Regions from separate parts of the Pannonibacter sp. Q-1 genome, predicted to be linked through region 2. Evidence: predicted binding sites of a transcription regulator. Region 2 holds the regulator's gene; each other region holds the start of a gene.
What was found. Region 2 encodes PhoB, which activates phosphate uptake and scavenging genes when phosphate is short. Its sites were predicted from a motif close to TGTCATNNANCTGTCAT; they were not measured.

Region 1: the regulator PhoB is predicted to act here: its motif matches at 5,036-5,052, upstream of olsB (l-ornithine N(alpha)-acyltransferase).
Region 3: the regulator PhoB is predicted to act here: its motif matches at 5,412-5,428, upstream of ACVNHC_RS14810 (UDP-2,3-diacylglucosamine diphosphatase).

Annotation. Positions count from the first base shown of each region.
Region 1 is NZ_JBSXNB010000005.1:14,197-21,959, forward strand. Features, by position in the region: gene ACVNHC_RS14985 (aminotransferase class V-fold PLP-dependent enzyme) at 9-1,448, shown strand; gene ACVNHC_RS14990 (methylated-DNA--[protein]-cysteine S-methyltransferase) at 1,527-2,438, shown strand; gene ACVNHC_RS14995 (ATP-binding protein) at 2,590-4,986, shown strand; gene olsB (l-ornithine N(alpha)-acyltransferase) at 5,265-6,161, shown strand; gene ACVNHC_RS15005 (transglycosylase domain-containing protein) at 6,350-7,763, shown strand, end outside.
Region 2 is NZ_JBSXNB010000001.1:294,273-302,035, forward strand. Features, by position in the region: gene ACVNHC_RS01315 (isocitrate/isopropylmalate dehydrogenase family protein) at 1-789, shown strand, start outside; gene ACVNHC_RS01320 (transporter substrate-binding domain-containing protein) at 801-1,535, shown strand; gene ACVNHC_RS01325 (Hsp33 family molecular chaperone) at 1,580-2,563, opposite strand; gene argF (ornithine carbamoyltransferase) at 2,575-3,498, opposite strand; gene ACVNHC_RS01335 (acetylornithine transaminase) at 3,501-4,703, opposite strand; gene ACVNHC_RS01340 (GcrA family cell cycle regulator) at 5,127-5,699, shown strand; gene phoB (phosphate regulon transcriptional regulator PhoB) at 5,904-6,602, opposite strand; gene phoU (phosphate signaling complex protein PhoU) at 6,640-7,350, opposite strand; gene pstB (phosphate ABC transporter ATP-binding protein PstB) at 7,390-7,763, opposite strand, start outside.
Region 3 is NZ_JBSXNB010000004.1:722,904-730,666, reverse strand. Features, by position in the region: gene ACVNHC_RS14840 (DMT family transporter) at 1-235, shown strand, start outside; gene ACVNHC_RS14835 (Lrp/AsnC ligand binding domain-containing protein) at 287-523, opposite strand; TPP riboswitch at 648-757, shown strand; gene ACVNHC_RS14830 (hydroxyethylthiazole kinase) at 746-1,552, shown strand; gene thiD (bifunctional hydroxymethylpyrimidine kinase/phosphomethylpyrimidine kinase) at 1,583-2,401, shown strand; gene ACVNHC_RS14820 (TRAP transporter substrate-binding protein) at 2,391-3,500, shown strand; partial or broken gene ACVNHC_RS14815 (OmpP1/FadL family transporter) at 3,984-5,236, shown strand; gene ACVNHC_RS14810 (UDP-2,3-diacylglucosamine diphosphatase) at 5,474-6,277, shown strand; gene ACVNHC_RS14805 (glycosyltransferase family 4 protein) at 6,274-7,323, shown strand; gene ACVNHC_RS14800 (threonine ammonia-lyase) at 7,423-7,763, shown strand, end outside.

The DNA.
Region 1 (7,763 bases), on a different contig from region 2:
ACCATCCCATGCCGATGAGCCTTGAAGCCTTCCAGAGCAGCCTGCGCACCTCCCGCCCCGTCGAGGCGCTCAGCGCCGGGCTGATCGGGGAGGGGGCGGAGATCGAAGGCGCTTTCGGGCCGCGCAGGATCACCTATGCGGATTACACCGCCTCGGGCCGGGCGCTGCGGCAGGTGGAGGAGTTCATCCTCGCCGAGGTTCTGCCGTATTATGCCAACAGCCACACGGAGGCCTCCTATTGCGGGGCGCGGATGACCACGCTGCGTCGCGAGGCGCGGGCACAGATCGCGCGCAGCACCGGTGCGGATGAAAATTACACGGTGATCTTCACTGGCTCCGGCGCCACGGCTGGCATCAACCGGGCGCTCAGCCTGCTCGGCTTTGGCGGGGCAGGGCAGGAGGGTGGCCGCCCGGCGGTTCTCATCGGCCCCTATGAGCATCATTCCAACATCCTGCCTTGGCGCGAGAGCGGTGCGGAGGTGATCGAGATTCCCGAAGCCCCTGTAGGCGGGCCGGATATGGATGTGCTGGAGGCCGAGCTTCTGCGCCTCAGGGACCGGCCGCTGGTGCTGGGCGCTTTTTCTGCCGCCTCCAACGTCACCGGTATCCTGACGGATGTGGATGCGGTGACCCGCCTGCTGAAGCGCCATGGCGCGCTCGCCCTCTGGGACTATGCGGGCGGCGGCCCCTACCTGCCCATTGCCATGGCGCCTGAGGCGGACTGCGCCAAGGATGCGGTGGTGGTGTCGCCGCACAAGTTTCCCGGCGGGCCGGGGGCATCGGGCATCCTGATCATCCGCAATGCGGCGGTGCGCGCCAATAAACCCACATGGCCGGGCGGCGGCACGGTGTCTTTCGTGTCGCCCTGGGGGCATGACTATTCCGCTTCGCTGGCCGCGCGTGAAGAAGCAGGCACGCCGAATGTGCTGGGTGATATCCGCGCGGGCCTCGCCTTTGCGGTGAAGGATGCGGTGGGTTGCGATTTCATCCTCGCCCGCGACAAGGAGCTGGCCCGCATGGCCTTCGCGGCCTGGGACGGGCATCCTGCCTTGCGCATTCTGGCGGCGGATCAGCGGGACCGGCTGCCCATCTTTGCCTTTCAGGTGCTGGACCGGCAGGGTGCGCAGGTGCATCCGCAACTTTTCACCCGCATGCTGTCCGATTTCCACGGCATTCAGGCCCGTGGCGGCTGCGCCTGCGCCGGGCCTTATGCGCACCGGCTGCTGGGCATCTCTCAGGCGCGCTCGGAAAGCCTGCGCGTTTCGATCCAGGCCGGGGACGAGATCGAGAAGCCCGGCTGGACGCGGCTCAACTTCAGCTACCTGATGAGCGATGAAACCGCCCGCTTCATCCACCAGTCGGTCGCGGAACTGGCGGCCGAAGCGGGTGAGCGGGCAAAGCTTTATGTGGCCGACACGCGAACGGCCCGCTTCCGCAAGGCGGGCTGAAGGCTCGCTTATCGGGTGGCGCGGCAGCAGGGCCGGGGTTAGGGTCGGGATCTGACAATCACCGGACCTGCCGTTGCCATGACCCAGCTTTTCGACCTGAACCTTGCCGGACGCGAGGCGGCCGCCGTTCCCGAAACGGGGGAAGCCGCCGCGCGGGACTATGCCATCGTCCGCCAGACGCTGGAGCGCATTTCCGATACCTGGCGGGACCAGCCGGCACTGGAAGATCTTGCCCGCGAGGCCGGGCTGCAGCCGATCCAGCTGCAGCGGGTGTTCTCGCGCTGGGCCGGGCTGACGCCCAAGCAGTTCCTGCAGGCGATCACGCTGGATCATGCCCGTGACCTCTTGCGCGATGCCGCCAGCATTCTGGAAACCTCCTATGAGGTGGGGCTGTCCGGGCCGGGGCGGCTGCATGATCTCTTCGTCACCCACGAGGCGATGACACCGGGTGATTACCGCAACCGCGGGGCGGGCCTCACCATCCGCTACGGCTTTCATCCCTGCCCCTTCGGCCAGGTGCTGATCATGGCAACCGACCGGGGCCTTGCCGGGCTCGCCTTTGCCGATGAGGGCGAGGAAGCCTCCGCTTTTGCCGACATGTCCGGCCGCTGGCCTGCGGCCGTCTTCGTGGAGGATGACGTGGCAACAGCGCCTTATGCGGCGCGGGTGTTTGATCCGGCCAGCTGGTCTGAGGACACGCCGCTCAAGGTCATCTTCATCGGCAGCGATTTTGAAATCCGCGTCTGGCGCACGCTGCTGAAGATCCCCATGGGCAAGGCGACCACCTATTCCGACATTGCCCGCAGCCTTGGCAAACCCAGCGCGGCGCGGGCGGTGGGCTCGGCCGTGGGGCGCAATCCGATTTCCTTTGTCGTGCCCTGCCACCGGGTGCTGGGACGCACCGGCGGGCTTTGCGGCTATCACTGGGGCCTGACCCGCAAACGCGCCATTCTCGGCTGGGAAGCCGGGATCACCGGCATGGGAGGCTGAAGGGAAGACTGATCGGGGAAGATGAAAAGCCTAAAATTCGAAAGGCTTTTTCAAGGGATTGGACTGCAAGCTTGTTTCCGGCTGTGCCCGCAGAACCTTGCCGGGCCTTCATCAGGATCAGGCCTGCCGTGCAGGCCGCTGGGGACAGGGCATGCGACCGCAATCGGCAGACGGAAACGGCAGCAAGGCTGAAGCGGGAACGGGCCCGAAGGCACAACAGCCGGACGGCCCCGAGCGCCCGGAGGGGCAGAAGCGCCCGCAAAGCCCGAAAGACGCAAAGCGTCCGCCGAAGGGCAAGGCCGGTCAGCCCGGATCCGCGCCGGACGAGCCCGACGCCCTGACCCGCGCCGGGCGCCGGTTCGGTCACGAACGGGTTCTCACACTGGCCGCAGCTATTGGCGTTCTGGCGCTGATTGCTGCCCTTCTGCTGCTCGGCGGCGGGCCTTACGAGCGGCTTCTGGCGCTGGTTCTCGGTTTTGCCGCAGGCGGGCTCGCCATCGCCTGTGTCATTCATGATGACCGCCACCGCCTGCAGACCGCACTCGGCACAGCAGCAGTGGAGACCCACCGGCTGAACCAGCGCATCGAAGAGCTGGAAGATGCCGCCTGGGAGCTGCGCGAATCCGACGAGCGCCATGCCAGCATTCTCCATGCGCTGGGCGATGTGGTCATCCGCCGCGACATGGAAGAAAACGTCATCTATGCCAATCCGGCGGCCGGAAGCCTGTTCTGGCCGGAGCAGAGCCCGCGCCCCGGCGAAAAGCTGGAGCTGCCGCTGGCGGATACGCCGCAGGATCTGCTCAGCGCCGAAGCCACCGGCGTCTTTGGGGATATCCTGCTCGACACCCGCGAAGGCCCGCGCTGGTTCTCCCGCATCGACGTGACCGTGCGGGAAGGGCCGCGTGGAACGCCGGTACTGCAGACCGTGCTGCGTGACGTCACGGCGCGGCGCAAGATGGAAGAGGAGCTTCTGGCCGCACGCCAGAATGCGGAAAGCGCCAGCGAGGCCAAGTCCCGCTTTCTGGCGACGGTCAGCCACGAGGTGCGCACGCCGCTCAACGGCATTCTGGGCATGGCGGCGCTTTTGTCCGACACCCATCTCACCCATGAGCAGAGAGCCTATGTGCGGGCGCTGGAAACCTCCGGCGAAACGCTGCTGCTGCTGATCGACGAGCTGCTGGACTTCTCCCGCGCCGAAGCCGGCAAACTGACGATCCAGCCGGGACCGGTGGACCTCGAAAGCCTCGCTGAGCATGTGGTGGAACTGCTGGCGCCGCGTGCCCATGCCAAGGGGCTGGAGATCGGCTTCACCGCCGACCCGGCAATTCCCCGTATCGTAACGGCTGATGCCAACCGGCTGCGGCAGATCCTGTTCAATCTGGCCGGAAACGGCATCAAGTTCACCGAAGAGGGCGGCGTCCTCATCAGCCTCGCCATCACGCCGCAGGGCAGCGGCAGCCTGCTGACGCTGGAAGTGCGCGACACCGGCATCGGCTTTTCGGCGGCGGATGCCGAACGGCTGTTCGGCGAGTTCGAGCAGGTGGACCACGGCCCTGCCCGCCGCTATGGCGGCACGGGGCTTGGGCTTGCCATCGTCCGCCGGCTCGTGGGGCTGATGGAAGGCACGGTGGAAGCGGTGGCCGAGGAAGGCAAGGGTGCCGTCTTCCGCATCTGCCTGCCGCTGCCCGAAGCTCCCGATGCTGCCGGTGATGCCGGTCTTGAATGCCTGACAGGCCGCCGCATTGTGATCGTGTCACAGGGCGTGATCGAGGGCGAAGCGCTGGCGCTGCAGTTCACCACCCATGGCGCCAGGGTGCAGCTGGTGCAGCCGGGAGACGACACGCTGGCCGATGCCCTGCCCCATGCGGACCTCGTGCTGCTGGAGCATGGCGCGGTGGCCGATGGCGCGGGCTGGCTGGCCACGGCCCGGGCAGCGGGCTGCGTGGCGCCGGCTATTGTTCTCGTGACCCCGCAGGAGCGGGACCGGCTGGACCGGCTGCGCGAGGCAGGGTTCTCCGCCTATCTGGTGCGGCCCGTGCGCGGGCGCACGCTCCGGCGCATCATTGCCAGCCTCATGGGCGAAGGCGGTGAAACGCTGGCCTGGGAAGCGGCCGTGGATCTGCCGCCCGAGCGCATTCCCGGCGCGCCGCACCGGCTTGCTCCGGCCCGGCCGCTGCGGCTGCTGCTGGCCGAGGATAACGATATCAACCGGCTTCTGGGCGAAGCGCTGCTGCGCAAGCTCGGCCATGAGGTGACGGTGGTGCCCGACGGTCTGGAGGCCTGGCGCGCGGCCAGCGAGCAGAATTTCGATGCCATCCTGATGGACCTGCACATGCCGGGGCTCGACGGGCTGGATGCCATGGCCCAGATTCGCGAGATCGAAACCGCCCGCGGGCGCCCGCATGTGCCGGTGCTGATCGTCACGGCGGACGTGATGCCGGCCGCCCGCGACCGGGCAAGAGCGAGCGGTGTTGCCGGTTTCCTCACAAAACCGCTTTCCCGCGAAGCCGTTGAAGACGCATTGGAAAATCTGCCCTCCCGGACATAGTGCCGCTCCCGGATTGTTACCGTCACGAAATATTGTGAACGCTGGCCGTTGTCATGCTAGTGTTGGAAAACTATGGTCTACGGCAAGATCAGGGTTTCGCCGGTTAAGGGGATGAGAATCACTGCAGCGGCGCAGCAATCTGACAGGACAAACGAGGCCTGCGGCAACGGTTTCGCAGGGCCCCCGGTGGGAAACAACCGAGGCAGATAGGGGACCGAATCTCAATGATGCGGCCAGGTCTATTTTCTCCGCGCAAGCTCGTGCAGAAGTTCGTGCCGATGATGGGCGAACAGGGCATTTCCGCGCGCTTTTTCCCAGGTTTCGCCAAGTCTCTGCATGGCGAAACAGGCCTTTACGGCGATCTTTCCCTTGGCCGTGTCGGATCGCTGGAGGTGCGCCTCGCCCGCACCGCGCGTGAGGTGAAGAAGGCGCAGCGCCTGCGCTATCACGTCTTCTACGAGGAAATGTCCGCCATCGCCGATGCGCAGACCCTCGCCGCCCGCCGCGACATGGATGCCTTTGACGCCATCTGCGATCACCTTCTGGTCGTTGACCATGCCTCGATGAAGCGCAACAAGCTGGGCCGCCTGCAGCCGCAGATCGTCGGCACCTACCGCCTGCTGCGCCAGGACGTGGCCGAGGCAAACGGCGGCTTCTACACCGCCAGCGAATATGACATCCAGCCGCTGGTCGATGCCAATCCGGGCCTGCGCTTTCTGGAACTGGGCCGCTCCTGCGTGCTCAAGCCCTACCGCAACAAGCGCACGGTCGAGCTGCTGTGGCACGGCATCTGGGCCTATGTGATCCGCCACCGCATCGACGTGATGATCGGCTGTGCCTCCATCGAGGGCACGGATCCGGACCGGATCGCCAACCAGCTTTCCTTCCTGCACCACCATGCCCGTGCGCCGGAATCCTGGCGCGTGCGCGCCGTGGCGGAGCGCTATGTCGAGATGAACCGCGTTGCCCGCGAAGAGCTGAACGACAAGGCCACCTTGCGTGAACTGCCGCCGCTGGTGAAGGGCTACCTGCGCCTCGGCGCCTATATCGGTGACGGGGCCGTGGTCGACTATCAGTTCGGCACCACAGACGTTCTCATTGTCATGCCGGTGACGCAGCTGAATGAGCGCTACGTGAATTATTACGGTGCGGACGCCTCGCGCTACTCAAGCTGAGCTGGCGAACTATCCGCATCCAACGCCAAAGGACCGCTGCCTCTCCGGGGCGGCGGTTTTTGTTTGCGGGGCTCCGCATCCACGCCTCATCCGGCGCCCAAGGCTTAACGCCGCCTTAAACCAGCCGCTCTAGTTTGATGCAGACTGCCTGTGCTCCCCGCGCAGGCCCGCAGAGTGACGAGAGGCTCATGGCACGCCGCCCGGCAGGCAGCAATCGGATTGAACCGGCGTTTGGCTCTGCCAGCGGCGATCTTTACGATGTGCGCCCGGGAACCGGTGACGTTTCGGCAGAGCGCCCGGCCAGACGGCCCCGGCGCCCGCGCGCTGACGACAGCGACGCCCCCGCCCCCCGCCGCAAGCGGCCCGCAAAGGCAGGCGGCAAGGGCAAGGCCAAAAAGAAAGCCCGGCGCAGCCGCGCCCGCTCGTCCAATCCGCTGTTCTGGCTGATCCGCAAGCTGTTCTACTGGGGCTTCGTCCTGTCCATCTGGGGCGGTATCGCCGCCACCGGTGTGGTCGTCTATTACGCGGCCCATCTGCCGCCCACCTCCGAATGGAAGGTTCCGGCCCGCCCGCCCAATGTGAAGATCGTCGCCACCACCGGCGAGCTTCTGGCCAACCGGGGCGACACCGGCGGCGAGGCCGTGCGGCTGGAGCAGCTTCCGGCCTATCTGCCGCAGGCGGTGATTGCCATCGAGGACCGGCGGTTCGAAGACCATTTCGGGCTGGACCCGATCGGTCTGGTTCGCGCCTTCACCGTCAATTTCACCTCCGGCAATCTGGTGCAGGGCGGCTCGACGCTGACCCAGCAGCTGGCCAAGAACCTGTTTCTCGAGCCTGACCGCACCCTGAAGCGCAAGGTGCAGGAAGTGGTGCTGGCGCTGTGGCTGGAAGCCAAATACTCCAAGGATGAGATCCTGGAGATGTATCTCAACCGCGTCTATCTGGGCGCCGGCGCCTATGGGGTGGATGCGGCTGCGCGGCGCTATTTCGGCAAGTCGGCGCGGCTGGTCACCCTGCAGGAAGCCGCCGTTCTGGCGGGCCTGCTGAAGGCGCCCAGCCGCTATGCCCCCACGCGCAATCCCGAGCTGGCCTATGAGCGTTCCAAGGTGGTTCTGACCGCCATGCGCGATGCCGGGTTCATTGATGCAGCGGCCGCCCGGACCGCCATGAGCGAGCCCGCGCAGGTGGTCAGCGACAGGAACACCGCCAGCGCCAATTATGTGGCGGACTGGGTGATGGACCTGCTGCCGCAGTTTGCCGGATCCATCGACAGCGACATCATCGTCGACACCACCATTGATCCGGCCATGCAGCTGGCAGCGGAATCCGCACTTGTTGGCGCGTTGAACACCCATGGCCGGGAGCTCGGCGTCTCCCAGGGCGCCATCGTCATCATGGACACGGCTGGGGCCGTGCGGGCGATGGTCGGCGGCCGGAATTATCAGAAGAGCCAGTTCAACCGCGCCACCAACGCCCGCCGCCAGCCGGGCTCCGCCTTCAAGCCCTTCGTCTATCTGGCGGCACTGGAAAGCGGCATGACGCCGGACACGATCCGCCGGGACGAGCCTTTCTCCCTCAAGGGCTGGCGGCCGCAGAACTATA
Region 2 (7,763 bases):
GACCTGTTTGCCAATATCCGCCCCGCGAAGTCACATCCAGATTTTCCCGCGCGCTGCGGCGTTCCGGTGGATCTGGTCATCGTTCGGGAAAACACCGAGGGCTTTTACGCCGACCGCACCATGTTCGCCGGGACGGGAGAGTTCATGCCCACCGAGGATGTGGCCATCGCCATGCGCAAGGTCACGCGCCAAGGCTCCCTGCGCATTGCCGAGGCCGGCTTCCGGATGGCCCGTCAGCGCGGCGGCAAGCTGACCGTGGTGCACAAGGCAAATGTCCTGCGTCTCAGCGACGGGCTGTTCCTATCCTGCACACGCCAGGCTGCCGAGGCCTATCCCGATGTTCAGGTGGAGGAAGTGCTCGTCGACGCGATGGCGGCATTGCTGGTGCGGGATGCCTCCGCCTTTGACACGATCGTGACGACGAACATGTTCGGCGACATCCTTTCGGATCAGGCAACCGAAATCGCGGGGAGCATTGGTCTGGCGGCCTCGCTGAATGCAGGGACGGATCATGCAATGGCACAGGCCCAGCACGGCTCGGCTCCTTCGATCGCGGGACAGGACCGGGCCAATCCGGCGTCTTTGATCAATTCTGCGGCCATGCTTCTGCGGTGGCTGGCGGAACGGCGGCAGGACGCGCGGCTGGATGAAGCAGCCGGATTGATCGAAGCCGCGGTGACCCGCGTCATCGCCGTGCCGGAATGGAGAACCGGCGACATGGGAGGCCCGCTCGGAACTGCAGCCTTCACTGCGCGTCTTGTTGAGGCTATTGAGAGCAGCAGCATCTGAGGAGACGCCGAATGACAAATGACGGACTGAACGCTCTTTTCGCTCCAACAGGGGTGCTGCGGGTGGTGATCAACACCGGAAACGCCATCCTGACAAGGCCAGGCGAAGGGCAGCTTCCCGCCGGTGTTTCAGTGGATCTTGCCCGGGCCTTTGCCGCCGAACGCGGGCTGGAGCTGGAACTGCTGCCGGTCACGAATGCCGCAGCTTCCGTGGCTCTGGTGGCTGAAGAGCGCGCCGACATCGGCTTCTTCGCGGTCGATCCCACACGGGCAGAGGTGGTTGCCTTCACCAACCCCTGGCTCCTGATCGAGGGCTGGTATCTGGTGCGGGAGAACTCGCCCATCACGGCGCTGGAGCAGGTGGACCGTCCGGGCATCCGGATTGCCGTGGGCCGTGGCAGCGCCTATGACCTTTATCTCAGCCGCGCCATCACCTCAGCCATCTTGGAAAAGGTCACGACGTCACAAGAGGTCGTGGACTTCTTCATGCGTGAGAACCTGGAAGTCGCGGCCGGTGTCCGCCAGCAGCTGGAAGCAGATCAGCGGCGCGTGCCGGGATTGCGTCTGCTGCCCGAGCGTTTCATGGTGATCAAGCAGGCTCTGGGCGTGCCCGCAGGCCGGGATCCCCGCCTGACCGGGGCGCTCAACGCCTTTCTTGCCCGCTCCCGCAGTTCCGGCCTGATCGCGAAGCTTCTGGAGAGCAACAGGACGGAAGGCGCCGTCATTGCCGGGCCGGAGGCAGCCTGAAAAAAAGCGCCCGCCCTCGACGGGGCGGGCAGCCTTCATCTCTTTCAGACGGCTTCGGCCTTGAACTCGTAGACGGCACTGCAGAATTCGCAGGTCACCACCACCTTGCCGTCCACAACCATCTCCGCCTTCTCCTCTTCGGAGAAGCTCTGGAAGATGCCCTCGATCTTCTCGCGCGAGCAGCGGCAGCGGTCGGCGATGGGCTGGGCGTCATAGAGGCGCACGCCGCGCTCATGGAACAGGCGGAACAGCAGCTCCTCGACCGGGATGTCCGGATCGGTCAGCTCGTCATCGCGCACGGTGCCGGTGAGGCTGCGGGCCTCGGTCCAGGCATCGTCCTCATCAATGCTGTGCTCTTCCACGCCTTCCGGCATGTCTCCGGGGTGGAGATCGGCCTGACGCATGCGCTCCGGCGCTTCGGGCAGGAACTGCACGAGAATGCCGCCGGCAGTCCACTGCTGGCTCGGGGCTTCGCCCTCGCGGCGGGTGAACAGGCGGCCAACGGCAAGGCGCACTTCGGTCGGGATCTGTTCGGAACGGGCGAAGTAGCGGCGGGCCACCTCTTCCAGCGAAATGCCGTCCAGCTCCACCAGCCCCTGATAGCGCTGCATGTGCTTGCCCTGGTCGATGGTCATCGCCAGATGGCCACGGCCCAGAAGCGCGGCCGCATCGCCATGTTCCCCTGCCCCGCCCGGCGCAAAGGCTTCCGGCTCGAAACGGGCATAGGCGCGGATGGCATCAGGTGAGGAAAAATCCACCACCAGCATGTTCACCGGGCCGTCGGTCTGGGTCTGCAGCGTGAAGCGGCCCTCGAACTTCAGCGAGGTGCCGAGCAGCGCCGTCAGCGCAATCGCCTCACCCAGCAGGCGGGCGACCGGCGCCGGATAGTCATGCCGGTCAAGGATCTGGTTCAGGATGGGGCCAAGCGCCACGGCGCGGCCGCGCACATCCAGCCCTTCCACGGAGAAGGGCCGGACGGCATCGGTGCCCGCAGGCGTCACGCCATAGGATGCAAGATCAAGTGCCACGTTTTACGTCCTCAAAGGCCGTTGAAACACCAGGCCAGAATGCCCTTCTGGGCATGCAACCGGTTTTCGGCCTCGTCAAAGACCACAGAATTGGGTCCGTCCATCACGTCCGAAGTGACTTCCTCGCCGCGATGGGCCGGCAGGCAGTGCATGAACAGGGCATCCGCATGGGCTTCCGCCATCAGCCGCTTGTTCACCTGATAGGGGCTCAGCAAGTTGTGACGGGTTGCCTCGTCGTCGTCGCCCATGGACACCCAGCAGTCGGTGATGACGCAATCGGTGCCCTTCACGGCGGCGAAGGGATCATCGGTGACGATGATCGAGGCGCCTTCCGCACGCGCGGCTTCAATGAGCGCAGGCGGCGGCGCCAGTTCCGGCGGCGTGGCGATGCGCAGCTCGAAATCCATACGCGGTGCGGCATGCACCCAGGAGGCCAGCACGTTGTTGCTGTCGCCGGTCCAGGCCACGGACTTGCCCTTGATGGAGCCGCGATGCTCCTCAAAGGTCATCAGATCGGCCATGATCTGGCACGGATGCGAGCGCTTGGTCAGGCCATTGATGACCGGAACGGTGGCGTTTGCCGCCAGCTCGTTGAGGTCATCATGGTCGAGAATGCGGATCATGATGGCATCAACAAAGCGGGACAGCACCCGGGCCGTGTCGGCGATGGTCTCGCCCCGGCCCAGCTGCATTTCCGCGCCGGTCAGCATCAGCGTTTCACCGCCAAGTTCGCGCATGCCCACGTCGAAGGAAATGCGGGTGCGGGTGGAGGGCTGCTCGAAGATCATCGCCAGCACCTTGCCGGCCAGCGGGCCTTCACCGCGGCGGACACCGTTGCGCTCAGTCTTCAGCTTGCGCCCGAGGGCCAGAATTCCGCGCAGTTCCTCACCGTCAAACTGCGTCAGATCGAGGAAATGACGCCCATTCGCAGACATGTTCACACCCCATCCCCTTCCTTGGCCAGATCGGCCTCCACGGCCGCTGCGGCCGCCTCGATGCGGGCCACAGCCTCGCCGATTTCCTCATCCGTGATCGTCAGCGGCGGCAGGATGCGCAGCACGTTGTCGCCGGCGGGAACCACCAGCAGGCCATTGGCGCGCACCTTGGCCAGAACTTCCGCATTCGGGCGGACACATTTGATGCCGAGCATCAGCCCGCGCCCGCGCACATCCTCGAATACCTTCGGATAGGCGTCGATCACCGCAGCCAGCCGCTGCTTCAACAGGAGGCCCTTGCGCTGCACTTCTTCCAGGAAGCCCGGGGCCAGAATGACATCCAGCACCGCATTGCCCACGGCCATGGCCAGCGGGTTGCCGCCGAAGGTGGTGCCATGCGTCCCCGGAACCATGCCGGCGGCAGCGGCTTCCGTGGCAAGGCAGGCGCCCATGGGGAAGCCACCGCCGATGCCCTTGGCAACGGCCATCAGGTCCGGCGTCACACCCGCCCATTCATGGGCAAAGAGCTTGCCCGTGCGGCCAACGCCGGTCTGGATCTCGTCAAAGATCAGCAGCAGGCCTTCGGCATCGCAGATCTCGCGCAGCTTGCGCAGGAATTCCGCATCCACCTCGCGCACACCGCCCTCTCCCTGAATGGGCTCAATGCAGAGCGCTGCTGTCGTTGGGCCGATGGCCGCCTTCAGCGCATCCAGGTCACCGGTCTTCACCTGATCAAAGCCCGGCGCCTTGGGGCCGAAGCCTTCCATATACTTGGCCTGGCCGCCCGCCGCGATGGTGGCAATGGTCCGGCCATGGAAGGCGCCTTCAAAGGTGATGATGCCGATCCGTTCCGGGCGGCCATTGACATAATGATAGCGCCGCGCCGTCTTGATGCAGGCTTCCATCGCCTCGGCGCCGGAGTTGGAAAAGAACACCCGGTCCGCAAAGGTGGCATCCGCCAGCCGCTGGCCGAGCTCTTCCTGCCCCGCAACCTTGTAGAGATTGGAGATGTGCCACAGCTTCTCGGCCTGCGCCTTCAGTGCATTGACGAGATGGGGGTGGGAATGACCCAGCGCATTCACCGCGATTCCCGACCCGCAGTCGAGAAAGCGTCGCCCGTCAGCGGTCTCCAGCCAGACGCCTTCTCCGCGGACGAAATCCAGGTCCGCCCGTGCGTATGTGCCGAAAAGTGCCGACGCAGTCATTTCCCTTGCTCCTTCAGGTAGTTAAGCGCGCCTTCCGCATGGGGTTCATGCCAGGGCGTCTACCATCAACGGGTTCTCAAAACGAACTGTGCCGCCCTCGCAGGCGGCACACCGAACAAGGACCGTTTATACAACGGTCCTGCCTATGGGTGTCAATGCAAATGGCGCATTTCCGCCATTGCCGCAGAAGGTAAAAGTCAACCCCGGTTATCTGGGGAAAAGTCGTTTCGTCCCCGGTTCATGTTTGCCCCCAACTTGCCTCGCCTTCACCGCCCATTGTAGTGTCCAACCAGTCGGATACGACATGTCGTGCTGTAGTTCACCAAATCATACTGGATATGGCCACTAAGGCGCGGACCACGCGTGCCTTAATTCATGGTTAATGCGTAAAATTCTACAGCCGCAAACGACGGGGTGCGACAGATGAGCTGGACTGACGAACGCGTAGATCTCTTGAAGAAGCTTTGGACGGACGGTCTGAGCGCGAGCCAGATTGCTGCCGAGCTTGGCGGCATCACGCGCAACGCTGTCATCGGCAAGGTTCACCGCCTTGGCCTGTCGGGCCGCGCCAAGACGGCGGCCCCTGTCACCAAGCAGCGCCGCCCGCGCAGCGCAACGGCGCCGGTGACGGCAGCCGCCGCGCCGCAGCAGACCACGGTGCAGGCCACCTCCACCATCCGCACGCCTTCGGCAGGAACGCCGCAGCTGCGCGGCGCCACCGCACTGAAGATGGCACCGCAGGAAGATGTGGCCATCGACGTGGAAGCAGCACCGCTCGCCGAACTGGTGCCCTTCACCGAGCGCGCCACAATCCTCACCCTCACCGAGCGCACCTGCAAGTGGCCGATCGGTGACCCGTCCTCTGCGGATTTCTATTTCTGCGGCCGCCATTCGGAGCCCGGCGTTCCCTATTGCCCGCAGCACTGCCGGATCGCCTACCAGCCGGTCAACGACCGCCGCCGCGCCGCTCCGGACAAGAAAGCCCTTCGCGGCTGATGCTTCAGAGGGGGCCAACCAGCACCCCAAGCGGCTCCCTCACCCAATCAAGCCTGCCCGCTGCGGCAGGCTTTTTTGTTGGCTGGACGTCCGGCTGCATTTGTTGAGCGGCTGGGAACGCCGGCGCAAAGTGGCGCGCTTCTCCAAAAGCCAAAAGGCCCGCACGGATGGCGGGCCTTTCCAGAATAATTGCAGCAGAGCGGATCAGCTGGCGACGGCGAACTGATCGTTGAAGGCATAACCCGCGCCGCGGACCGTGCGGATCGGGTCCTTCACCTTGCCCTTGTTGATGGCCTTGCGCAGGCGGCCGACGTGAACGTCGACGGTGCGCTCATCCACATAGACATCGTGGCCCCACACGCCGTCGAGCAGCTGCTCGCGCGAGAAGACGCGGCCGGGCGAGGTCATCAGGAATTCCAGCAGGCGGAACTCGGTCGGCCCCAGGTGAATTTCCTTGCCGTTGCGGCGGACGCGGTGGGTTTCCTTGTCCAGTTCCAGATCGCCGGACTTCAGCATGGTGGACACCACTTCCGGGCGGGCCCGGCGCAGGATGGCGCGCACGCGGGCCATCAGCTCGGGGATCGAGAAGGGTTTCACCACATAGTCGTCAGCCCCGGTGGCGAGGCCACGGATGCGCTCGGCCTCCTCGCCGCGTGCCGTCAGCATGATGATCGGCAGGCGTTCGGTTTCGGACCGGGCCCGGACGCGGCGGCACAGCTCGATGCCGGAAAGTCCCGGCAGCATCCAGTCCAGCAGCAAGAGGTCCGGCTGCGTCTCCCGCAGCCGGATTTCGGCGTCATCTCCCCGGTTGCAGGAGTCCACGTCATAGCCTTCGGCTTCGAGATTGTAGCGCAGCAGAAGGCTCAGGGGCTCTTCGTCTTCAACGATAAGAACCTTGGGCATGGCAATATGCTCCGGACGTCACTTACAGGCAGGCAGATCAGGCGCCTTCGTTTTCGGCAATGCCCATCTCGTCGATCTTGCGGCGGGCTTCCAGCAGCTGGTCACCGGTCACCATGAAATAGACGTTTTCGGCGATGTTGGTGGCATGGTCACCAATGCGCTCGATGTTCTTGGCACAGAACAGCAGGTGGGCACACTGGGTGATCTTGCGCGGATCTTCCATCATGTAGGTCAGCAGCTCGCGGAACAGCGAGGTGTAGATGGCATCCACCTCATCGTCGCGCTCGCGCACGGCCTTGGCGGCTTCGGCATCACGGCCCGTATAGGCGTCCAGCACCGACTTGAGCTGGTTCAGCGCCAGATCGGACATGTGCTCGACGCCGAAGGCGGCCTTCTTGGAATTGAAGACGCCGTCGATGGCAATCACGCGCTTGGCGATGTTCTTGGCAAGGTCACCGACACGCTCCAGATCGTTGGCGATGCGGCCTGCGGCCATGATCTCGCGCAGATCCTGGCCCATCGGCTGGCGCAGGGCGACGATGCGGATGAACTTCGCCTCGATTTCCTGCTGCATCTCGTCCAGCTTGGCATCGGCCTGAACGGTGGCCTGTGCCTTGGGCAGATCGTGAGTCAGCAGAGCGGTGACGGCATCATTCACCAGCTTCTCCGCCAGACCGCCCATTTCGGCGACCCGGCCGGCCAGGGCGCGCAGTTCCTCGTCATACGAGCTAACGGTATGCTCGGACATGTCGTGTTCCTCTCAAATTCTGGGGCGCAAGATCCAGTATCAGCCGAAACGGCCGGTGATGTAATCCTGCGTGCGCTTGTCCTGCGGATTGGTGAAGATGTCCTGCGTCGCCCCTTCCTCGACCAGATTGCCGAGATGGAAGAAAGCGGTGCGCTGGGACACGCGGGCAGCCTGCTGCATGGAGTGCGTCACGATCACGATGGTGAAGTTGGTGCGCAGCTCGTCGATCAGCTCTTCGACCTTGGCGGTCGCGATCGGATCAAGGGCCGAGCACGGCTCGTCCATGAGGATCACTTCCGGGCTGACGGCGATGGCGCGGGCAATGCAGAGACGCTGCTGCTGGCCACCGGACAGGCCCGTGCCCGGACCATCAAGACGGTCCTTCACTTCGTTCCACAGGCCGGCCTTCTGCA
Region 3 (7,763 bases), on a different contig from region 2:
CATGACCGAGAGCTACCGCTATGCGGATGCCTCCACCATCGCGCCCTTCGACTATGCCAACCTGCTGTGGGCGGTGCTGCTCAGCTGGGCGATCTTTGGCGACATTCCGGTGTGGCAGGTGGTGGCCGGTGCGCTGATCGTGGTCGCGGCAGGCCTCTTCGTCATCTACCGCGAGAGGGCGCTGGGCAAGGACGACAGCCGGGCACGCAAGGCCTCCTCGCCGCTGCGGCCCTGACCCTCAGCCTGCGCCCCGGCTTTCATCGCCCGGTGCAGGCTGAATAGTGTCTCAGAATGCCTTGAAGGTGATGATGGTGCGGGTGTCGCGGATGCCTTCGAGGCAATGCAGCTTCTCGTTGACGAAGTGGCCGATGTCCTCGCCATCCTCGATATAGACCTTCACCAGCAGGTCATAGTCGCCGCTCGTGGAGTAGATTTCCGAAGCGATCTCGGCATCCGCAATGGCATTGGCGACCTTGTAGGTCTCGCCGAGGTGGCATTTGATCATGATGAAGAAGGGCTTCATGGCGTGCTCCTGAGGGCTGTCCTGTCAAAGGACATGGCCGATCCGCCGCCGCCAGTCAATCGCTGCGCTCGCTTGCCGCCGGCAGAGCATGCTTGCCAAGCCGGACCGGGCTTGGTAGCTCTTTGCCGTCTCATGGGGGTGCCCGCCGGATGCGCCGGGCTGAGAGGCGATGGTGCCAACTCCTTGAACCTGATCCGGCTTGTACCGGCGGAGGGATTTGGGATGATGAGCGGTCAAACGGCACGCGGCGCAGCGGATGCTGCTGCCAGGTCTCACATCACTGCAGATCAGCTGGCTTTGCGCACGGCGGAGGTGCTGGAGAAGATCCGCGCGTCCGCGCCCCGTGTGCATTGCCTCACCAATGCCGTCGCGCAGGCCTTCACCGCCAATGTGCTGCTGGCGCTGGGCGCCATTCCGTCCATGACGATTTCGCCGGAAGAAGTGCCCTTCTTCACGGCTTCTGCGCAGGCGCTGCTCGTCAACCTCGGCACGCTGGACGAAGCGCGCAAGGAAGCCGCAAACCGCGCCATCAGCATTGCCGCCGGTGAAGGCAAGCCCTGGGTGCTGGATCCCGTCTTTGCCGACCGTTCGCCGCCGCGCCTGACCGAGGCCGGGCGCCTGCTGGCGCTGAAGCCGTCCTTGCTGAAGATCAACGCCGGGGAGCTTGCAGCTCTTGGCGGCGGGGCGTCCGTTCTGGAACTTTCCCGCCAGCTGGGGCTTCCCGTTGCAATGACCGGTGCTGTGGATGACATCAGCAGCGGCGCGCAGAGCCTTCGCCTTGCCAATGGCCATCCGCTGATGGGCAAGGTGACGGCGACCGGATGTGCTGCCGGGGCGGTGGCGGCTGCTGCGCTTGCCGTGGAGCCGGATCCGGTGATGGCTGCGGCTGCGGCGCTGTCCATCATGGCGATTGCCGGAGAAAGGGCTGCCGTCGTGGCCGCCGGCCCGGGCAGTTTCGTCCCGGCATTTCTTGATGCCCTTTACGGGCTTGATGCGCCGCAGATTGGCGCGCACCTGCGGCTCGCCTGAGCTGCTGCCAGCCTGATTTCAGGAGGAACCATGACTGCCATTGCCCTGACCATCGCAGGCTCGGATTCCGGCGGCGGAGCCGGTATCCAGGCCGATCTCAAGACCTTCTCGGCGCTCGGTGTCTATGGCGCCAGCGTGCTGAGCGCACTGACGGCGCAGAACACGCGCGGCGTCAGCGCCATTCATGACATTCCCCCTGCCTTCGTGCGGGCGCAGATGGATGCGGTGCTGTCCGATCTCAAGGTCAATGCCATCAAGATCGGCATGCTGTCGCGTCCGGACGTGATCCGTGCCGTGGCCGAAGGTCTGGATGCGCATGAAGCGTCCAATGTGGTGCTCGATCCGGTGATGGTCGCAGCCTCCGGCGACCCGCTGCTGGTGCCGGAAGCGGTCTCCGTGCTGATTGCGGAACTGCTGCCGCGCGCGCAGCTGATCACGCCGAACCTGCCGGAAGCTGCCCGCATGCTGAATACGGAAATCGCACAGGGCCGGGAGGCCATGCGCGCTCAGGCGCAGGCGCTGCTGGATTTGGGCGCCAGGGCCGTGCTGCTGAAGGGCGGCCACGGGGAGGGGCCGGAGAGCGAGGATCTGCTGCTGACCCGCGATGGACGCGAACAGTGGTTCACCGCCCCCCGCCATGCCACGCGCAACAGCCACGGAACCGGCTGCACCCTGTCGTCCGCCATTGCTGCGGGCCTTGCCAAAGGCCTTTCGCTGCCGGATGCGGTTGCCGGAGCGAAGCTCTATGTGACCCATGCCATCCGCGCGGCCGATGATCTCAAGATCGGTGAAGGCCATGGGCCCGTGCATCATTTCCACGCGCTCTGGGAGACAAGTCATGCCGACTGAGATCAAGCCGTCCGCCTCGCGCCGTCAGGCCCTCAAGCTGGGCGCGGCCAGCGCCGCTTCGCTGCTGGCAGCGCCCGCACTCGCCAGCACAAACTCTGCGGTGATCGAGTGGAAGATGGTGACCTCCTGGCAGAAGAACCTGCCGGGGCCGGGAACAACCGCCCAGACGATCTGCGACCGGATCGAGAAAATGTCGGGCGGGCGCATGCGCGTGCGGCTCTTTGCGGCCGGCGAACTGGTACCGCCGCTCGGCGTGTTCGATGCCGTGTCAGCCGGTACGGCACAGGTGGCGCACACGGCCTCCTTCTTCTGGCAGGGCAAGATGTCGGCCGCCGTCTGGTTTACGGCGATTCCCTTCGGCCTTCTGCCGCTCGAGCACATCACCTGGATCGAGCAGGGCGGCGGGCAGGCGCTGTGGGACGAGCTTTACGCCCCCTTTGGCATCAAGCCGGTGATGGCGGGCAACACCGGCGTGCAGATGGGCGGCTGGTTCCGCAAGGAAATCAATACGCTCGATGATCTTGCCGGCCTGAAGATCCGCATGCCCGGATTGGGCGGCGAGGTCATGCGCCGTCTGGGGGCAACGCCGGTCGCTCTGCCGCCGGGGGAAATCTTCCCGGCGCTGCAATCCGGCCTCATCGACGCAACCGAGTTTCTGGGGCCGTGGAGCGATCAGGCCATGGGCTTCCAGAAGGTGGCCAAGTTCTACTACGCCCCCGGCTTCCATGAGCCGAACGGCACTGGCGAGGCGCTGTTCAACAGGAATGCACTGGAAGGGCTGCCGGAAGATCTCAGAACCATCGTTCTGGAGGCCTGCAAGGCCGAGAACGGGCGCTCGCTGGCCGAAAGCGAATGGATGAATGCGGGCAGCCTTGAGAGCCTGCAGAAGGACGACGGGGTGCTGCTGCGCTTCTATCCCGAAGACGTGCTGGATGCGCTGCGCCGCGAAACAGAGCTGGTGCTGGGAGAGCTTGCGGCCAAGGACGAGCTTACAGCCCGCATCCACGCCAGCTACAGCAAGGCGCTGGCGCGGCTGGCGCCCTGGAGCCGGGTCTCCGTACAGCGGTTCCTTGCCGCGCGCGATGCCGGCAAGGCCTGACAGACTCCAGGCAGGCCCCGACTCACTGGAAGTGACTCACCAGTGACTACCGGTTTAGGCCCGGGTTTTGCGCGTCTTGAGCATTTTCAGGGAGTGCGCCAGCCTCTCTGGGATCTGGTGTGAGCCATGCGGCATCTGCAACCTGCCGTCTAGCAGCTCAAATTGTTGCTATCCTGCAACATGGCATTGGAAAACGAAACGGCGTGAAATCATTGAAAATCTGACTAAAAAATGTGCAACTGAAATGCAGGCGGGGTTTGAAGCGCTCAATCCTGCTGAATATGACATATTTCCGTCATTCAGGGCTGAGCTTCCCAAAGGGAATGCAGGCTGGTTTTCCGGATTGATGCAATGCAGCATAAATCCTAAGTTCTCGGCCATGCATTCTTTTGCAATTGATCTATCCTGAATTTTGCCTGACCGTTGATCCTGAGGAACAAAGCTTGGCAGGGCTTTGAGAATGCTTGGGAGGGTTTGAGCAACATGGTTCGTATCAGCAAGACGCTGGCTCTGTGCACCACCGCCATCGGGATGATCTCTGTTGCGGGGCAGGCTTATGCAGGCGGTTTTGCGCTGCGTGAGCAGAGCGCTTATTATCAAGGTATGTCCTTCGCCGGTAATGCAACGACCGGTCCGTCGATCTCGTCGATGTTCTGGAACCCGGCGGCGATCACAGGTGCAGGCTTGGGCATCACCACCGAGTCCCATCACGCGCTGATTGCGCCCAAGGCCAATATCAATCTTGATTCGACCTCCACGTTGCGCGCCTATGGCAACGGCGGCGACATTGCGTCCGATGCCTGGATCGGCTCCAGCTACACGGCATACAACGTCAACGATCAGGTATTCTTTGGTCTTGCCGTGAATGCGCCGTTCGGTCTTTCGACCAAACCGGATGGCGGCGTGCCTTGGGCAGGCCAGACCTACAATGCGGGCTCGAAGGCGTTCTCGATCAACGCCAACCCGATGGTCGGCTATAAGGTGAATGACCAGCTGGCTTTTGGCGCGGGTGTGCAGGTGCAGTATTTCAGCGTGCGGCTGAGAACAGGTACGAATGCTTCCACCACGCCGCCCGTCACGACGCTTGAAGGCGACAACATCGGCGTGGGTGTTACCGCAGGCGTGATCTACAAGCCCTTTGCCGGTACCGAGTTCGGTCTCGGCTACCGTTCGGGTGTGGCTCACGATCTTGACGGGACGATCACGTCGGCCGCTGCAGTTCCGATCTATGCCTCGCTGATCACGCCCGAAACCGTCACCTTGTCTGCCAAGCAGCGCATCACCGACAGCTTTCGCGTGCTGGCACCGTGGAGTGGGCCAACTGGAGCCGGTTGAAGTCGCCCAAGGTCACGCTTCAGGCCAATGGCGCCACGCTGACCACGCTGAAGTTCAACTACAACGACGGCTGGTTTGCGGCTCTGGGTGCGGAATATGATGTCAACGAGCACCTGACTGTTCGGGCAGGTGCGGCCTATGAATGGTCGCCCATTGACGACAAGATCCGCTCCGCCCGCCTGCCGGACAGTGACCGGATCTGGTTGAGCGCGGGTGCCAGCTACAAGGTGCTGGACAATCTGGCCTTCGACCTGGGCTACACCCACATCATCGGCCGCGATGCGAATATTCGTATCGCGCCGGGGCACCAGGACTACAGCGCGGCTGCGCCCATCGTGTTCGCCGGCAAGGCGGATGCCTCGGTCAACATCGTCAGCGCTGCCATGCGCTACCGCTTCTGACCGCCTATCCAGCGGTATCAAAGACGGCCGGTACCCGCGGGTGCCGGCCGTTTGCATTTCCGGGACAAACGTCCGTTCCGGTCATTCATTGAACTGTCGCATTTTTCCGTAAATGTCTTTTGTTCAATAATAAATTTCGCCAGAAAACTGGGCGTCTGCTTGTGAAAAACTTTGCTGTCATAATCCTGATACCTGAATCGCGTCTAAGGGGGCAAAAGGTAATCGGGAGCGCCAGACATGACAGCTCTGCAGGAGGGCCAGCATTACCGGGCCCTGTTCATTTCGGATGTTCATCTTGGGACGCGCGGATGCCAGGCAGATCTTCTGCTCGACTTCCTGAAGTACAATGACGCCGAGACCGTGTATCTGGTCGGCGATATTGTCGACGGCTGGCGGCTGAAGCGCAGCTGGTACTGGCCGCAGGCGCATAATGACGTGATCCAGAAGATCCTGCGCAAGGCCCGCAAGGGTGCGCGCATCTTCTATATTCCCGGCAATCATGACGAATTCCTGCGGGACTTCCTCGGGACCCATTTCGGCGGCGTCGAGGTGGCGGACAGTGTCGTGCATACGGCAGCCGACGGGCGCGAGTATCTGGTCATCCACGGTGACCAGTTCGACGTGGTCATCCGTCATGCCAAGTGGCTCGCCTTCTTCGGCGACAAGGCCTATGTGACGGCGCTGGCGCTCAATACCGGCTTCAATCTTGTGCGCCGCCGTCTCGGCCTCACCTACTGGTCACTCTCGGCCTGGGCAAAGCTGAAGGTGAAAAATGCCGTGAACTTCATCGGCCGCTTCGAGGACGCCCTGTCCGATGAAGCCCGCCGCAAGGGCGTTCACGGGGTCATCTGCGGCCACATTCACCATGCCGCCAGTCATGATATCGACGGCATCCACTACATCAACACCGGTGACTGGGTCGAAAGCTGCACGGCGGTTGCCGAGCATCACGACGGAACGTTCGAGGTTATAAGATGGGTGCAGCGTCCGGCCGAACAGCAGGCGGAACAGGGGATGGGGGAGCGCTCCGTCGCGGCATGACATCTATTCTCATCGTCACAGACGCCTGGCATCCGCAGATCAATGGTGTGGTCCGTTCTCTGGAATTGACCGCGAACCAGTTGCTGCGCATGGGTCTGCGCGTTGAGTTTCTGACGCCGCAGCTCTTCCGCACCCTGCCGTGCCCCACCTATCCGGAAATCCGTCTGTCGCTGACCACCCGCGCACGCGTGGCAGCGATCATGGACCGGTTCGCCTGTGACCATCTGCACATTGCCACCGAAGGCCCGCTGGGTCTGATGGCCCGCTCTGTCGCGCTGAAGCAGGGCAAGGTCTTCACGACGAGCTATCACACGCGCTTTCCGGAATATCTGGCGGCGCGCCTGCCGGTGCCGGTGTCTGTCACCTACAGGTGGCTGCGGCGCTTCCACAATGCCGGGCAGGGCTGCATGGTGGCGACCGGCAGCCTGGAGAAGGATCTGGCCGAGCGTGGTTTCACCCATCTGATGCGCTGGTCGCGCGGGGTGGATGCGGAGCTGTTCCGCCCCTATGAGGGCTCTGTCCTGCCGCCGGATCTGCCGCGCCCCATCTTCATGAATGTGGGCCGGGTGGCGGTGGAAAAGAACATCGAGGCTTTCCTCAATCTGGATCTGCCCGGCAGCAAGGTGGTCGTCGGCAGTGGCCCGCAGCTGGAGACATTGCGCAAGGCCTATCCGGACGTGCTTTTCACAGGTCCCAAGACGGGCGAAGATCTGGCCCGTGCCTATGCTTCGGCCGATGTCTTCGTCTTCCCCTCGCTGACGGATACGTTCGGCAATGTGCTGCTGGAGGCGCTGGCCTGCGGCGTGCCGGTTGCGGCCTATCCTGTGATGGGGCCGCTGGATGTCATCGGCGACAGCGGCGCAGGGGTTCTCGATACGGACCTGCAGGCGGCAGCCCTTGCCGCTCTTGATATTCCCCGCAGCTATTGCCGCCAGGTGGCGCTTGGCTTCAGCTGGGAGGCAAGCTCCCGCCAGTTCCTGGACAATGCCATCGACGCCTATAGTTCGCGCCACGATGGCAAGCTGCCAGAGCCTGTCCCCGCCTGAACCTGTCCCGGCCTGAATTGCCACGGTGACAAGCCTTTCGTTGCCGCATGACCAAGCTGTTGCTAGGTCTCGGAAATCGCATATTTCCGGAGACCGGCCATGACAGGTACCCTCTCGCTTGATGATGTGAAGGCCGCGGCCGCACGGCTGCAAGGCCATGCTTTTGAAACGCCGCTCCTGTCCTTCAAGGTGCTGGATGAAGCGGCGGGGCGGAAGGTCTGGCTGAAGCCTGAAAATCTCCAGCGGACGGGCTCCTTCAAGTTTCGCGGTGCCTTCAACCGTCTGTCGCAGATCCCGGAGGGGGAGCGCGCGGCCGGCGTTGTGGCCTGCTCTTCGGGCAATCATGCGCAAGGCGTGGCGGAGGCAGCGCGCATCCTCGGCATGCCTGCCGTCATCGTCATGCCGGAGGATGCGCCTGCCATCAAGCTGAAGCGCACGGC